DNA from 2 places in the Vibrio toranzoniae genome. Region 1 is predicted to be linked to the other one. Evidence: predicted binding sites of a transcription regulator. Region 1 holds the regulator's gene; the other holds the start of a gene.

Region 1 (8,237 bases):
CGTGGTAGCGCAGGCTGTCTTGCTGTTTATAGGAGGCGTCATGTTCTTCATCGACAATGATAATGCCTAGATCAGCGAAAGGCGTGAATAGAGCCGAACGAGTACCAATTACGATGCCTGCAATATTGTCGCGTGCAGAGAGCCACGCATTCAGTCGCTCTGAATCGTTTAAACCAGAGTGGATAACCTCAACAGGCACATTAAAGCGTCGCTTAAAGCGGTTAATGGTTTGAGGAGTGAGGCCTATTTCAGGCACCAAAACTAGTGCCTGTTTACCCTGGTCAAGAATCGGCTTGATCATATTCAGATAGACTTCTGTCTTACCTGATCCGGTAACGCCCTCTAGTAGAAAACAGCCAAAGTTGGTCTGGCTATTGACTGTTGCGATTGCGATGGCTTGCTCTGCATTGAGTTTTGGCTTGTCTTGTTCGTTTTCGAGTTCAACTGGCCATGGTTTGCGCTGCGGTTTTTTCTCTACCGATTCAATCCAACCTTTCTCTTCCAGTGTCTTAAGTACTGTGCTACCCACTTCTTCATCAATGAATTCTTGATGAGGAACTGCGCCATTTTCAAGCATATGCATCACTTTGGCTTGTTTGATGGCGCGACCAAAGCCTTGCATCAGTTGATCTCTGCCTGACGATGTTAACTGCCATTCGATAAGCGTTGCGAAGTCGGCGGCTTTGCCTTTTCTTAGGGCGCTCGGTAGGGCGTTAGCAAAGGTTTCGCCAAGCGGGTATTGATAGAATTGACTACACCACATCAAGAGTGAGTAGACCGACTCTGGCCAAACGGGTTGGTTATCTAATAAGGTTTTAATCGGCTTGAGTTTGTCTAGCTCGAATTCAGATTCGTTAACCAGAGCCGTAACAATCCCAGTTAAGGTTTGGCGTCCAAAAGGCACAGAAACTCGTCCACCAATAACCGGAAAGAGGTGGTTAGGAATCTTGTAATCGAACTGCTTGTCGAGTGGAACAGGCAGGGCCACACGGGCAATCATTGGACGCATAAAGTGACGGCTTTACTGAGTTGAGGAGAGCGAACAGTCTAAATGATAAGGCGGTTAAATTCGAGGAGCAGTTGAGGTGAAAGAGGTGAGTTAACGAATGAAGGTCACTAGAGCTCTTGAATTTCAACCAACATGCCAGTTAACAAAAGAAATAAAGACACTATTGGCGAAAAATGTATCAAATCGGTTGATCCTGTCTTATAGATTCATTACTATACTGCGCCTTAAAGGTATGGCTTCGTCACTTTTTTGTACGAATGCGGTGTCTTTATTTCTTTTTTAAACTACGTGTGGTGTGCGGCTTAGAATCGTATAGCGACACGGCCTACTTGAGGTTATCCCATGAAAGCTGGAATCCACCCAGAATACAAAGCAGTAACAGCAACTTGTTCTTGCGGCAACACATTCGAATTCAACTCTACTCTAGGTAAAGATGGTATTCACCTAGATGTATGTGACAAATGTCACCCATTCTACACAGGTAAGCAACGTATCGTAGATACAGGCGGCCGTGTAGATCGCTTTAACAAGCGTTTCGGTGCTCTTTCTAGCAAGAAGTAATTCTCGCTATTTAGACATGAAAAAGGACACTTAGGTGTCCTTTTTTGTTGCCTATAATTTGAGTAAATGATGGATACTGCTCTGCTATCTAGTTATTCAATAGGTAGGCAATTAATACAAATGATAGGTCGTTGATCCGAATTTTCCACAACGGTCGTTCCGCTACTTCTATTTAGAAATTCGCTTGAAAGTTCAACAGGCAATAGTAATTTCCACTGCTCACTGGTCTTATTAGTAGTTAAATCTCGTTTTTTAATGAGACAGAGGCTTTAACTACCTAGGAACTTTGAAGTACATCCATTAACATGAACAAGACCCCCAAATAATAATAACCTAGGAACCTACACCTATGTCTGAAGACAGCCGACAAGACCAATCCTCTCAAGAGTTATCGCCTCAAGAACAATTTCGTCAGCAAGCTCTTGATTATCATGAGTTCCCAATTCCAGGCAAAATTGCCGTAGAACTGACAAAGCCTGCAGATTCTGCAGAAGATCTAGCACTTGCATACAGCCCTGGCGTGGCTGAACCTGTTCGCGAAATCGCACAAAACGTAGATAACGTTTATAAATACACGGGTAAAGGCAACATGGTTGCAGTTATCTCTAACGGTACGGCGATTCTTGGTCTTGGAAATCTTGGCCCTATTGCTTCTAAGCCGGTAATGGAAGGTAAAGCGTTACTGTTTAAGCGCTTTGCAGGTTTAGATTCTATTGATATTGAAGTGAAACACCGCACAATCGATGAGTTTGTAGATACCGTTGCCAATATCGCAGATACATTCGGTGGTATTAACCTAGAAGACATCAAAGCACCAGATTGTTTTGAGATTGAACGTCGCCTGATTGAACGTTGTGATGTTCCAGTATTCCACGATGACCAACACGGTACTGCGATTGTAACAGCAGCTGGTATGCTGAACGCAATTGAACTTCAAGGTAAGAAACTAGAAGAATGTAAGATCGTTTGTTTAGGTGCAGGCGCAGCAGCGGTTGCTTGTATGGAACTGCTGATTAAGTGTGGCGCCCAGCGTGAGAAGATCTACATGCTGGACCGTAAGGGGGTAATCCACACTCGTCGTGATGACCTTAATGAGTACAAAGAACTATTCGCAAACAACACTGACAAACGTACTCTTGAAGATGTTATCGAAGATGCGGATCTATTCTTGGGTGTGTCTGGCCCTAACTTACTACCAGCTGAAGCACTAACACTAATGGCTGATAAGCCGATTGTGTTTGCATGTTCAAACCCAGATCCAGAAATCAAACCAGATCTTGCTCATGAAGTTCGAAAAGACCTTATTATGGGTACAGGCCGCAGTGATTACCCGAACCAAGTTAACAACGTACTTTGTTTCCCATTCATTTTCCGTGGTGCGCTAGATGTGCGTGCGAGCGAAATTAATGATGAGATGAAACTGGCGGCGGTTCATGCTATTCGTGAACTGGCGAAAGAAGAAGTGCCAGCTGAAGTATTAGCGGCAGCAGGTGAGACGGCGCTGGAGTTTGGTAAGAGCTATATCATTCCTAAGCCAATGGACCCGCGTCTGCTTCCTCGAGTAGCAAAAGCGGTAGCGGAAGCGGCCGTTGAATCTGGCGTTGCGCGTATTGATATGCCAGCTAACTATATGGCGTAATAGCCCGCTGTGGTGGATTCTCTGTAGCGGTTTCGCTATGGGCAAGAATAATAAAAACCGACTCATTAGGAGTCGGTTTTTTTATATCTATCACTCACAGCCCACTCGCAAGCAGTATAGTGAGTGATGTTATGAATAGGGGCCGCTATAACGAATCAGTAGTAAAGGCGGTGACTGAGTTGTTTTTATTATTCGTCAAACGCTTCGAATTCGATCCCCATCTCTGTCATCAGCCTTTTTACTTCAGTAGGGATATCGTCTGGACGGTCTTTACGGAGATCTTCATCCGTTGGTAGTGGTTGGCCTGTGTACGCATGTAGAAAGGCTTCGCACAGTAGCTCACTGTTTGTTGCATGGCGCAGGTTATTAATCTGGCGGCGAGTACGCTCGTCAGTGAGAACCTTTAACACTTTTAGAGGGATAGAAACTGTAATTTTCTTTACTTGTTCGCTTTTCTTTCCATGCTCAGCATATGGGCTTATGTATTCACCATTCCAGTCGGCCATTGCGTACCTTCATCACTTTAGTTGTTAGAATAAATTAATAGTGGTGATTTTAGCGGGATTTACTGCCATAAGCAAAGACATACGGACGTCTAGAAGTGTTGACGTCTCACGTTTATGAAAGTAAAGTGAATTACATATATCTAACACAGCCGAAAAATGCCGACAAGCAGCTGTGATTCTCAGACGCAAAACTTGTAAGGAAGCACCTATGAGCAGCCGGAAGCCAGCAACAATTGCAGTACGTACTGGTATCGAGTCAGACACGCAACACCATGCCGTTGTCCCACCTATTTACCTTTCGACTAATTATGGGTTTCCCGCTTTTGGTGAAGTGCCAAAGTACGATTACACTCGTTCAGGTAACCCCAATCGAGGTTTATTAGAGACGGCACTGTTTGAGCTTGAATCGGGCAAAGGCGCGGTTGTCACCAACTGTGGTACCTCGGCGCTAAACTTATGGGTTTCTGCTTTCTTAGGCGGCGATGATCTTATTATCGCACCACACGACTGCTACGGCGGTACTTATCGTCTATTCAATACACGCTCGCTAAAAGGTGACTTCAAAGTTCTGTTTGTTGATCAATCGGATCAATCGGCACTGGACGCGGCGATCGCGCTTAAGCCAAAGTTGATCTTAATCGAAACACCATCGAATCCATTGGTTCGCGTGGTTGATATTGCAGAAACTTGTCGTAAAGCGAAAGAAGTGGGCGCTATGGTTGCTGTCGACAACACGTTTTTGACGCCTGTATTCCAAAAGCCTTTAGAGCTGGGAGCTGACTTTGTTATTCACTCTACCACTAAGTACATCAACGGACACTCGGACGTTATTGGTGGCGTTATAGTTACAAAAACAGAAGAGCACGCTGAAGAACTAGCATGGTGGGGAAACTGTATTGGTGCGACCGGCACACCATTTGATAGCTACATGACTCTACGTGGCATTCGTACGCTAGGTGCGCGTATGCGAGTTCACGAAGAGAGTTCACGTGAAATCCTGGCTTCTCTGCAACAACAAGATCTGGTGGGCACTATTTACCACCCAAGCCTTTCTAAGCATCCGGGGCATGATATCGCGAAGAAGCAGCAATCGGGCTTTGGCTCAATGCTGAGCTTTGAGTTTTCGGGCTCTTTTGAAGCACTTAAATATTTTGTCGATAAGTTAGAGTTATTTTCTTTGGCGGAATCACTAGGCGGTGTGGAAAGCTTGATTTGTCACCCTGCGTCGATGACTCACCGTGCCATGGGTGAAGAAGCATTAGCAGAAGCGGGGGTTTCGCAACAGTTACTGCGTCTTTCTGTTGGCCTTGAAGATGCAGAAGATTTGATTGATGACCTCAAGCAAGCGTTTGAAAAAACACAACACTTTATCGTAGAAGGGGAGGGTTAATAATGGCAACCTTTCGCCAGCTACATAAATTTGGTGGTAGCAGTTTAGCCAACCCTGAGTGCTACCAGCGCGTGGTCAACATTCTTAGAGAATACTCATCTACCACTGACTTGGTTGTGGTATCGGCAGCGGGTAAAACAACCAACCGTTTGATTGAATTTGTTGAAGCGCTCGACAAAGATGGTCGTATTGCTCATGAATGCCTACAAACCCTTCGTCAGTTTCAACTTGAGCTGATTGAAGCGCTGCTTGAAGGTGAGTCGGCAGCGCAACTTACGGCCACTATTCAACAAGAATTTACCGCTTTGGGTGAGCTAACTGCTCCCTTGAGCGAAGCGCAAAAAGCACAGGTGCTAGGACACGGTGAGGTTTGGTCTTCGCGTCTGCTAGCCGCTTTGTTGTGCCAACATGATTTACAAGCGGTAGCTCAAGATGCGCGCGCCTTTTTGCGTGCAGAAGTGGGCGCTCAACCTGAGGTTGACCGAGCACGTTCTTATCCTCTCATTAAAGAAGCCTTGGCGCAGCATGCACACTGTCGCGTGGTGATTACTGGTTTTATGGCTCAGAACAGCGACGGCGAAACCGTATTGCTTGGTCGGAATGGTTCGGATTATTCAGCTACCGTGATTGGTGCATTGGCTGAAGTTGAACGCGTGACGATTTGGAGTGATGTGGCAGGCGTATACAGCGCAGATCCTCGTTTGGTTTTGGATGCGTGTCTATTGCCTCTGCTTCGCCTTGATGAAGCAAGTGAGTTAGCTCGTCTGGCGGCGCCAGTGCTTCACAGCCGAACGCTACAGCCGGTGGCTCAAAGTGCTATGGATTTAAGTTTACGCTGCAGCTATCAGCCAGAAGCGGGCTCCACACAGATTGAGCGTGTACTGGCATCGGGTCGTGGCGCAAAAATTATTACCTCTTTAGATGAAGTGCTTATCGTGCAGCTGACGTTTGGTCACGGCCATGATTTCGACCGTCTCGAGAGTGAAGTGCTTGAAGGGCTTAAGCGCGCTCAACTCGAGCCACTTGCTTATGAACTTGAACCCGATCAACACTGTTTGCGCCTTGCTTACACCGAAGAGATTGCTGGTGGCGCTCTAGAATATCTGCAAGATCACGCGATTGAAGCTGAGATTAAACTTAAAGAGGGGTTCTCTCTGATCGCGGCGGTGGGCGCGGGTGTGACTAAGAACCCGAACCATTGCTACGGTTTCTATCAACAACTCAAGAGCTCGCCGGTTGAGTTCATCTCAGAAGCAAACTCAGGCTTGAGCTTAGTGGCTGTCATTCGTAAGAGTGAAACCTCAAGCCTAGTGAAAGGCATTCACTCCCAACTGTTCCAAGCACAGAAGCGTGTTGCGATTGCTTTATGTGGCAAAGGCAATATCGGTTCAAGCTGGTTAAGACTGTTCGCAGAGCAAAAAGCGGAACTTGAAAAGCGTCGTGGAATGAACTTTGAATTGGTTGCGGTGGTTGATAGCCAAACCTATTGGTTCGACGATCAAGGTATTGATGCGACTTCGGTAGGTAAGCGCTTTGATGACGAAGCGATTGCCAATAATGGTAACGACTGGTTAGAGCGTTTGGGTTCTATTCAAGGTTATGACGAAGCGGTTGTTCTTGATGTTACTGCGAGCCCGGTACTTGCAGCAAAATATCTGCAAATCGCACAGCAAGGTATCCACCTGATCTCGGCGAACAAGGTCGCAGGTTCTGCATCAAGTGAGTATTACCATCAAGTCAAAGATGCTTTCGCTAAGATCAGTCGTCATTGGTTGTACAACGCGACGGTTGGTGCAGGCTTACCGATTAACCACACGGTACGTGACCTGCGTGAAAGTGGCGATGACATTATTGCATTGTCAGGTATCTTTTCGGGCACACTGTCTTGGTTGTTCCAACAGTTCGATGGCACAGTACCATTTAGCGAGTTGGTTGACTTAGCATGGCAACAAGGCCTCACAGAACCGGATCCTCGTGCGGATCTAGATGGGTCAGATGTGATGCGTAAGTTGGTCATTCTGGCGCGTGAATCGGGTTTAGACATTGAACCTGAAAGCGTAAAAGTGGAATCACTGGTGCCAGTAGAACTGCAAGACCTGTCGGTGGATGACTTCTTTGATAAGGCCTCAGTGCTGAGCGAAGAGTTGGCTGAGCGCTTAGAGAAAGCACATTCGCAACAAAAGGTTCTGCGTTACGTAGCGCGTTTAGAGAAGAATGGTAAGGCAACCGTAGGAGTTGAAGCTCTATCTAAAGAACACGCTCTAGCGAACTTGCTGCCTTGCGATAACATCTTTGCGATTGAGAGCAAATGGTACAAAGATAATCCACTAGTTATTCGTGGTCCAGGTGCGGGCCGTGAAGTAACAGCGGGCGCAATTCAATCTGACCTGAACAGAATGTCTAGCCTGTTCTGATACTCAGATCGGTTGGTTTAGTGTCTAAATAGCATACTATCCACTAAGATAGATAAGGCTGAAAGCACGATGTGTTTTTCAGCCTTTTTTCTACCTTATTTCTGCTTTGCGACCCATCTAACTACTTGAGTTTTACTCACGATCTACTTGAGAAAAATTCATAATCGATCTGTTGACATTAAATCGTATTCAATACATCCTACAGACATATAGACGTCTAAACGTCGTTTAGGGATTTGAGTTTTTAGTGGTTGCTTTTGCCACAGGGAGAGTAAGATGGGATACACATACGCAGGCCATATCGACGCTTTAAATCAGAATATCGCAGAGCTTTCTGACAACATTAATGTGTCATTTGAATTTTTTCCGCCAAGCAGTGAGAAGATGGAAGAGACCCTGTGGAACTCTGTCCACCGTCTTAAAACACTTCAACCAAAATTTGTATCGGTAACCTATGGTGCAAACTCGGGTGAACGTGATCGTACCCACTCAATCATTAAAGAAATCAAAAACCAAACAGGCTTAGTAGCAGCGCCACACCTAACGTGCATTGATGCTAGCCGTGAAGAACTTATTCAAATCGCCGACGATTACTGGGCGAATGGTATCGAGAGCATTGTTGCTCTACGTGGTGATATTCCAGCAGGCGGCGGTGCGCCAGATATGTATGCTTCTGACCTAGTTGAACTGCTTAAATCGCGCCATGATTTTGATATCT
Region 2 (8,237 bases), 1.2 Mb from region 1:
GTTACTTTTTCCCACAAGTGGTGATGGCCTTTAAAAGCCAATACCCAAACCTAAAATTGACACTAATTGATGCGGGTACAGCCTCGATACGCCAGATGCTATTAAACGGTGAACTCGATATCGGCGTTATCAATCATGAAAATGTGCCTGACGATCTTGAAACCGACCATCTGCTAAGTTCAGAGATGTTAGCCGTTGTAGGCAAAGAGCACCCATTAGCATCACAGCCATCCATCACTTTTGAAGAGTTTTTCGCTCAAGAGCTGATCATGTTTAAGTCGGGTTACTTCCACCGCGATTTCATCGACGCTACTTGCAAAAAATACAATTTGGATATGACCATTGCGTTCGAGACCAACTTGCTACCGATGATTCTTTCCATTGTAAAGCGAGAATTTGCCATCACTGCGCTACTCAGTTTAGTCACTGAGTATGAAGAAGACGTGGTAGGTGTTCCATTTAAAGAGCCTGTAAAACTCAACCTATCGTTGGCTTGGAGAAAAGAAGGTTACCTGTCGAAAGCAGACCGAACCTTTATCAATTTTGTGAAGCAGTATGTGTGATTTAGAATGTCATAGACAGAACAAAGCCCGCAGATCCTGGTTTGGATCTGCGGGCTTTGTTGTATGGAAGTATGACTAGCTCAAAGCTCGTTATGTGTTCTTTGAGTTATACATCTTATCGAAGTTCTTCTGATTCCATCCGACCATCACTTGGTCGCCGATTTTCAGTACAGGGATAGAGCGAGCACCCATTGCCTGTAATTCTTTACGGCCACGCTGCATCTTTGCGTTCGTTAGGCGGTATTCAATTTTTTTAGAGTCCAAATAGCGCTGGGCATCTTTGCAGTGCGGGCATTTGTCTGCGACGTACAATACAACACGTTTCATTTTTACATTCTCTTGCTGAATCTAGCTCTTGGTGAATCTCGTTAAAGTGTAACGAATCCTAGGTGATTAGAAAAGTGTGATCAGTTACACTATGCGGCTCAAACTTCAAGACCACAACGTATTGTCGTGGCGTAACTTGTACGGTCTTTCAGAATGCATCCTTCTTTACGCTATATCCAAGGCTATCCTAAGCACATTATCGACCCTGTGACTCAACTTGTAGAGTCAGGTAAATTAGTGCCTTGGTTTGAAGCTCGCTATCCAAATAATCATGAAATAAAAAGCGAGAAGGCCCTGTTTGATTATGCGATTGAGATTAAAAATCGCTACATGAAGAAAACACCACCCATCAGAAAAGTGATTTACGACGGGAAGATACACCTAATCAATAATGCATTAGGCCTCCACTCTTATGTTGCGAAGAATCACGGTGGCAAGATCAAATCGAAGAATGAGATTCGTATCGCCAGTGTCTTTAGAAATGCACCAGAACCTTTGCTTAGAATGCTGGTAGTGCATGAACTGGCGCACATCAAAGAGAAAGAGCACGACAAAGCCTTTTACCAACTATGTTGTCACATGGAACCGGAATATCACCAACTTGAGTTGGATGCCCGTTTATTCATGATGTATTTAGATTTAAAGAAGTAGCCTAATGAGCCAATCACAAAATAGAACCACGCTAAGCCTGTCGAAAAACAGCGCCTCTGATAAAAACCGTAACAATACGGATTCAAAAGCGGCGGGACAGAATAAAGCCAAGCAAGTTTCTAGTAAACCAACCAATAATAAAGGCGGAGCGGGTAAAGCACCGCTTAAAAAAGGCACTTCGAATAAGAGCGCACCAAAAAGATCGAGCGGTTCGCAAAAGCCTTCAGGCCCGAAACGAACGGGCGGTTTACAACGTAACAAGAATACGGCTAAGCCTGCGGGTGGACTGCACCCAAAAAATCAACACACAGGTCGCTACGACTTCGAGTTATTGGTTGCTGCGTTACCTGAGCTGAAAGAGCACTTGATTAAGAACCCTGTCGGTGAAGATACAATCAATTTTTCTGATCCATTGGCCGTTAAGTTACTTAACAAGGCGCTACTAGCATATCACTATGGCGTTAAGCACTGGGATATTCCCGCGGGTTACCTATGTCCGCCAATTCCAGGCCGAGCAGATTACATTCATAGAGTGGCAGACATCCTTAACAGCGATGGCCAAGGCGAACCATATAACCACGCGTCTGTGAAAGCATTAGATATTGGTGTTGGCGCAAACTGTATCTACCCAATTGTTGGCACGACAGAATACAAATGGCGTTGTACGGGTACAGATGTTGATCCTGTATCCATCAAAACGGCTAACTTCATTGCAGAAAGTAACGCGAACCTAAAAGGTAAGATCCGAGCGAGATTGCAAGCAGACTCTGAAGCTATTTTTAAAGGTGTCATTAAAGACAATGAACGTTACGATGTCACTATTTGTAACCCTCCATTCCACGGCTCTTTAGAAGAAGCGGAAAAAGGGTCGCAACGTAAGCTCGATAATCTAGCGGCAAACCGAGCTAAGAAAGCAGGTAAGTCACTCAAGCCTGAATCTAAAAAATCGCAGACGAAAAAAGATAAGCCAACGTTGAACTTTGGTGGTCAAAAAGCAGAGTTATGGTGTCCGGGTGGTGAAGCGGCTTTCATTATGAAAATGGCGAGAGAGAGCCAACTGTTTGCTACGCAAGTACTGTGGTTTACTACGTTGATTTCTAAGAAAGACAACGTTGATATGATTCGTTCAGAGCTTGGTAAGTTAAGAGCAAAACAAGTGAAAGTAATAGAGATGTCGCAAGGCCAAAAGGTGAGCCGCTTTGTTGCGTGGAGCTTTATGGATGATGAGCAGAGACAAGAGTGGATTGCGCTTAAATAACACTTCAATACCAGAAAGTATCTAATAGATTACATAAGAAAAGGGCTTGTTGTTCATTCAACAAGCCCGTTTTTATATTCCAGCGAGTCTAAGTGGAGAGCAACTCGTCTAATTTGGTTTGGTACTTCTTCTCAAGCGCACTGTTTCCGGCTTTGTTTTCCAGTTCGACCAATATTTGAAGGGATGGAATTTGATAGCCATAGCGCTGGTGGAACTTGAACAGACGAAGCCGCGCGTTATTATAATCTGCTTCACTTACTTCAATCTTTGATAGCTGTAATATCGACTTTGCTCGATTCGGATCGTGGTCAATAGCACGTGTGAAGTAATACTTTGCTTGGTCAGTATTACCGGCTTTAAATGCGCAAAAGGCCGCATTCTCATAACTGGCAGAGACTAAATAATAATAGGGTTGGTCGATGGCTCGGTTGAAGTACTTATCGGCCTGCTCATACTCGCCTTGTTTACACAAAAACGTACCGTAGTTATTCAATACATTTCCGTTTCTTGAATCTAAACTTAGCGCCTTTTGATATGTGGATCTTGCTTCGTCTACTTCGCCAACTTTTTCATAGTAATGCGCCATAGAGAGTCGTGCTCTGTAATAACTAGGCGCATGCTTGATCGCTAACTCTAGGTTTTCACGAGCTCTAACCATATTGTCTTGACCCATGTAACCTAAGCCTAACTCAATGCGGGACTCAGACATCGCAATTGGGTCACTTTCTATTTTAGGTGGGCCTTCAGTGACAGAGACGCAGCCTATTAGTGAAAGAGATGTGAATAATATGAAATTTGATAAAAGTGACTTGGCAGGCATGTGCAGCTCCTTATGAACACCAGCCCATCATATGGAATCGAATAAGTCGAAGTATTAAATCTGCTATGGAATGCGAGCCACTTACCATAAAAAATCCGCATCCAATTGGCTTTATTATCAACAACCTATTGAATACAGATCTCTATGGCTGACAAAAATAACTTGCCGTTTAATCGTCTTTGGTGAAATTGTCTTCGCTGAAGTGATCCAAATCGTAAGGTGTCTGTTGGTAAACGCAGTAGTTTAGCCAATTTGAAAATAATAAGTGACCATGACTACGCCAGCTTGCAATAGGCTTATTGTCTGGATTGTTGTTTGGGTAATAGTTGATAGGGATAACCGGCTCCATGCCTTCACCTAAGTCACGAATATACTCATTATGAAGTGTATGAGCATCATATTCCGGGTGACCTGTTACAAACACGTTCCGCTTGTCTTTGGTTGCCGCCAGATACACACCAGCCGCATCGGAAGTCGCAAGTACATCAAGGTCGGTATGCTCGGCTAAGTATTCTTGAGAGAAGTCGGCATAGCGTGAATGAGGCGCTAAGAACGTATCATCAAAGCCACGTAAAATAGGGTGAAATGGGTTATGTATTTCGTGACTGTAAACACCAGACAGCTTGTCTTTACGAGTGCGCTTTGGCAAATCATACAGCAATTTCAAACCAGCTTGAGCTGCCCAACATACATATAGAGTCGACGTAACGTGTTTGTTTGCCCATTCCATGATGGTTTGTAGATGTTCCCAATAGATAACATCTTCAAATTGAACTAAACCAAGCGGCGCACCAGTGATGATCAGCCCATCAAAATTACGACTTTTTACCATCTCAAATTGACGATAAAAGTTATCAAGGTGTTCCGTGGGTGTATTCTTACTTGGTCGGTCGTCGATGCGCAGTAGTTCTACATCTACTTGCAATGGACTGTTTGATAGTAGGCGTAAGAACTGAGTTTCGGTTTCAATTTTCTTAGGCATTAGGTTGAGGATCAAGACTCGAAGTGGACGAATTTCCTGTGTCGATGCTCTTGATAGCGGCATAACAAAAATTTTTTCTTCACGAAGAACATCGGATGCGGGCAATTGGTCTGGAATACGAATAGGCACAGCTTTCTCCCTAAGCTAGATATGTAGACGTCTATACATCTAAATTTATAATAGTTTGACACGCTTGTCGATATACAAAATGGATAGTTGTAAATTATTTGTGTCTTCTATCAGAAACAATCCGTCGATTTCAAGTCGCTTACCATCATGTCGAACGACTATCCGAGTCGGATATAGGGGGTGATTTTTGTAAGTGACGCAAGGTAGTTATCAGAGCAAGCGACGAACATTTAAGATAAACTTACGTTTTCAAATTAGCCTGCAAAGTGATAGATGAAGTTAATACTCATTCGAGGGCTGCCCGGTTCCGGCAAGTCAACAAAAGCGCAAACCTACGATGCACTGCATGTCGAAGCTGATATGTATTTTGTGAATGGTCAAGGAGTGTATCAGTTTGATCCTAGGCGATTACAACAGGCTCATGAGTGGTGTCAGAACACAGTGGAAAAAGGCCTGAAACAAGGGCTAGATGTTGTTGTATCAAATACCTTTATCAAGCAGTGGGAAATGAAGGCTTACCGCCAACTCGCACTTAAATATAAAGCAGATTTGATTATAGAAGTGTGTAGAGAGCAATTTGGCAGCATTCACGACATTGAACCATCCGTGATTAAGCGCATGGCAAAAGATTGGCAAGAATAACGCTCTCTTTCTGGCTAATGAGTTAATGCAAAGAACGAAGAAAAATTAGGTAATACACAATTATTAGGTAATACACATGGCAAAGCGATCGGCTATCGTCGACATGACATCTTACGGCATCTACACGACGTGGGATTCTAAATCTAAAGATCTTCCCAAAATCCAAGAGTTCACCACCATCGTTGATGCCGAAATTGACGTAGAGTTTGGTTATATTCTGAATATTAAAAAAGCCAAAGGCGAAAAGGTCCACTACTGTATTTATCACCCGAACATCACCACAGACAAAGGCGAAGTGCTAGAACCATTCGATGGTGAAGAGTATGTCGGCAACAACGATTGGGATTTCTATTTAGGCGATACCATTTGGGCTCCAGTCTCAAACAAGCTCGGTAAATGGCGCATGACAGTCGAGCTAAAAGGTAACATCATCGCCGACAAGACATTCGACCTAGTGGCAAAAGATGAAGGACAGTTTTGGAAGCGTAGGGGTTTCTAAGCTCAAAATTCTAGCTATGTTGAAACACAAAAAAGCCGAGTCCAAACTAGACTCGGCTTTTTGATATCAGCTAGATGATGTTCACCATCTAGCTCACAAGTAAGATTATTGTGTTACGTAAGCTATAACAAACTCAGTGATTGCGACCATGTCTTTAACCGCGATGTACTCTTCAGTGGTGTGAACTTTTGCCATCCCTGTAGAAAGGTTAACGGTTGTTAGACCTTTAGCATTAAAGTTGTTTGCATCGCTACCGCCACCTGTACGTTTGGTGTTTGCCGTTACGCCAAGTTTCTCGAATGCCGATTTGATAGAAAGAATATGCGGGTGATCATCTGCAATCACGAATGCATCGTAAGCACGAGTTGATTCGATTTCTACTTCAGCGCCGAATGGCTTCGCGCTTGCTTCGAATGTCGAGATCATGTGTTCAACTTGTGCTGTTAGCTTGTCACCGTTTAGTGAGCGAGCTTCAGCCACTACTTTAAGTTCTGGCATTACGATGTTAGTCGCTTGACCACCTTCAACAATACCCACGTTTGCTGTTGTTTCTTCATCGACACGAAGTAGGTTCATCTTGGTGATTGCGTCTGCAGCCACTTGAATTGCGCTGATGCCTTCTTCTGGTGCTAAGCCAGCATGAGCCGGGCGGCCTTTGATTGTCGCGGTTACCTTCTGTTGACCTGGTGCAGCGTTTACGATCGTACCAATCGGGCCACCTGTATCTAGAACGATAGCGTGCTCAGATTGAATGTAAGACATATCGAAGTTTAGAGAACCGAATAAACCGCCTTCTTCGAATACGGTGAATGCGATTTCGATGGTTTTGTGCGCTTGATCTTCAGCTTGAATGCAACGTATTGCTTCCATGATAGCCGCGATGCCCGATTTATCGTCGCCACCTAGAATCGTGTTGCCTTTAGAGCGGATAACGCCGTCTTCAATGATTGGCTCAATGCCGATACCTGGCGTTACTGTATCCATGTGGCAGCTGAATACTGTGCTACCTGGAAGTGTGCCATCTAAACGAGCATAGATATTGAAACCATTCGACACTTCTGCCGGAACGGCCAGCTTATGTACGTCAAAGCCGAGTTCGCCTAGCTGCTCAGCCAGTGCTTCCGCGATGGCTTTTTCGTTGCGTGATTCACTATCGATTTTCACAAGATCGCAGAAATGGTCGACAAGACGTTGTTCATTAATTTGGGTCATTGTTAATTCTCATTATGTTTCCGCTCATTCGTCAGAAGTCACGGCTAAGGAACAGGAAAATCACTATAACGCCAATGTGCCAGATGAATGCCTGAGTTAAATCAAGAAAGTTGCCTGATTATTCTAATTAGTGAGAGTAACCTTGTTCAGTTCGTCGAACTGATAACATTTTAATCTGTGTAGGGCTCGGGTATAATAAGTTTCTAATATGGATAAACAACAGTGCTATGATCATTCAATTTGTAACGTTCTTAATACATGAATAAAAACAACGTTTTAGGTTCGTTTCTGCTCGTTGTGACCATCAGTGTCGTACTCGGACTTTATTTACTGTATCCGCTCAGTGATGTGGACTTGAGCCCTCCTCAAGCCGACAGTACTTCTGTCTACACTCCAGAAAAAGAACTCTCTCAAACTGAATATGGAAAAAAGTTAATTCATATTCTCGGTTTGTCACGCAGTTCCCCATCTGTTGCAAAACATCAACTTGATCTACTTCGACCGCCCACAGGCGTTAATGACAAAGCAATATACCAAGCTTATCGACTTATGATTTTGTCGAATGTGGCTCAACATCAACGAGATGCCGACGCCCTGATGGACTACGTCGAACAAATAAAAGCGTTGTCTGAGCATGAAGATATGTTGTGGTTGAAGTCAGAATTATTGGTTGAATCTGCGGTTGAATACCTTAAGGAAGGGGAACTTGCAATCGCTGAAATTGAAATTAGATCCGCGATAGGGATTGCTGAATCTATTCGTTACGAGCAGTTATTGGTTAAAGCGTATAACACCGCGGGAGCAATCAATAACGTGCGAAACGACTTGCGAGACGCTCAGTACTTTCTTTATAAAGGACTGCAACTTGGCAAGCAGTATCCAACGCACATTTATAATAGCAAGCTGATGTCGAACATGGCGTTACTCTACATCTATTTAGAGGATTGGCCTAAAGCCCTGCGTATTATTGATAAAGCAAAAAAGCTCTATTTTAAAAGTGGCTTACTTGAAGATGACGCGATTGGCATCCTCTACATAAACGAGTCATTTGTGTACTTAAGCAGTGGTGATGTGACGAATGGCCGAATTGCTTATGAGAAAGCAAAAGCACTCGATAGCAAAAGAGTCAGTGCTCGATACAAAATCTTATTACT

Evidence for each region. Region 1 encodes MetJ, which represses methionine synthesis genes. Its sites were predicted from a motif close to TTAGACNTNTANANGTCTAA; they were not measured.
Region 2: the regulator MetJ is predicted to act here: its motif matches at 4,754-4,773, upstream of metA (homoserine O-acetyltransferase MetA).

What each region holds. Positions count from the first base shown of each region.
Region 1 is NZ_AP025514.1:2,891,503-2,899,739, reverse strand. Features, by position in the region: gene priA (primosomal protein N') at 1-1,009, opposite strand, end outside; gene rpmE (50S ribosomal protein L31) at 1,352-1,570, shown strand; gene OCU50_RS13185 (malic enzyme-like NAD(P)-binding protein) at 1,920-3,209, shown strand; gene metJ (met regulon transcriptional regulator MetJ) at 3,398-3,715, opposite strand; gene OCU50_RS13175 (O-succinylhomoserine (thiol)-lyase) at 3,924-5,105, shown strand; gene OCU50_RS13170 (bifunctional aspartate kinase/homoserine dehydrogenase II) at 5,108-7,519, shown strand; gene metF (methylenetetrahydrofolate reductase) at 7,796-8,237, shown strand, end outside.
Region 2 is NZ_AP025514.1:1,700,715-1,708,951, reverse strand. Features, by position in the region: gene OCU50_RS07500 (LysR family transcriptional regulator) at 1-563, shown strand, start outside; gene OCU50_RS07495 (glutaredoxin family protein) at 654-890, opposite strand; gene OCU50_RS07490 (YgjP-like metallopeptidase domain-containing protein) at 1,044-1,541, shown strand; gene rlmF (23S rRNA (adenine(1618)-N(6))-methyltransferase RlmF) at 1,546-2,799, shown strand; gene pilW (type IV pilus biogenesis/stability protein PilW) at 2,888-3,619, opposite strand; gene metA (homoserine O-acetyltransferase MetA) at 3,789-4,730, opposite strand; gene OCU50_RS07470 (ATP-binding protein) at 5,004-5,372, shown strand; gene OCU50_RS07465 (DUF3859 domain-containing protein) at 5,449-5,871, shown strand; gene OCU50_RS07460 (M20/M25/M40 family metallo-hydrolase) at 5,977-7,083, opposite strand; gene OCU50_RS07455 (tetratricopeptide repeat-containing diguanylate cyclase) at 7,342-8,237, shown strand, end outside.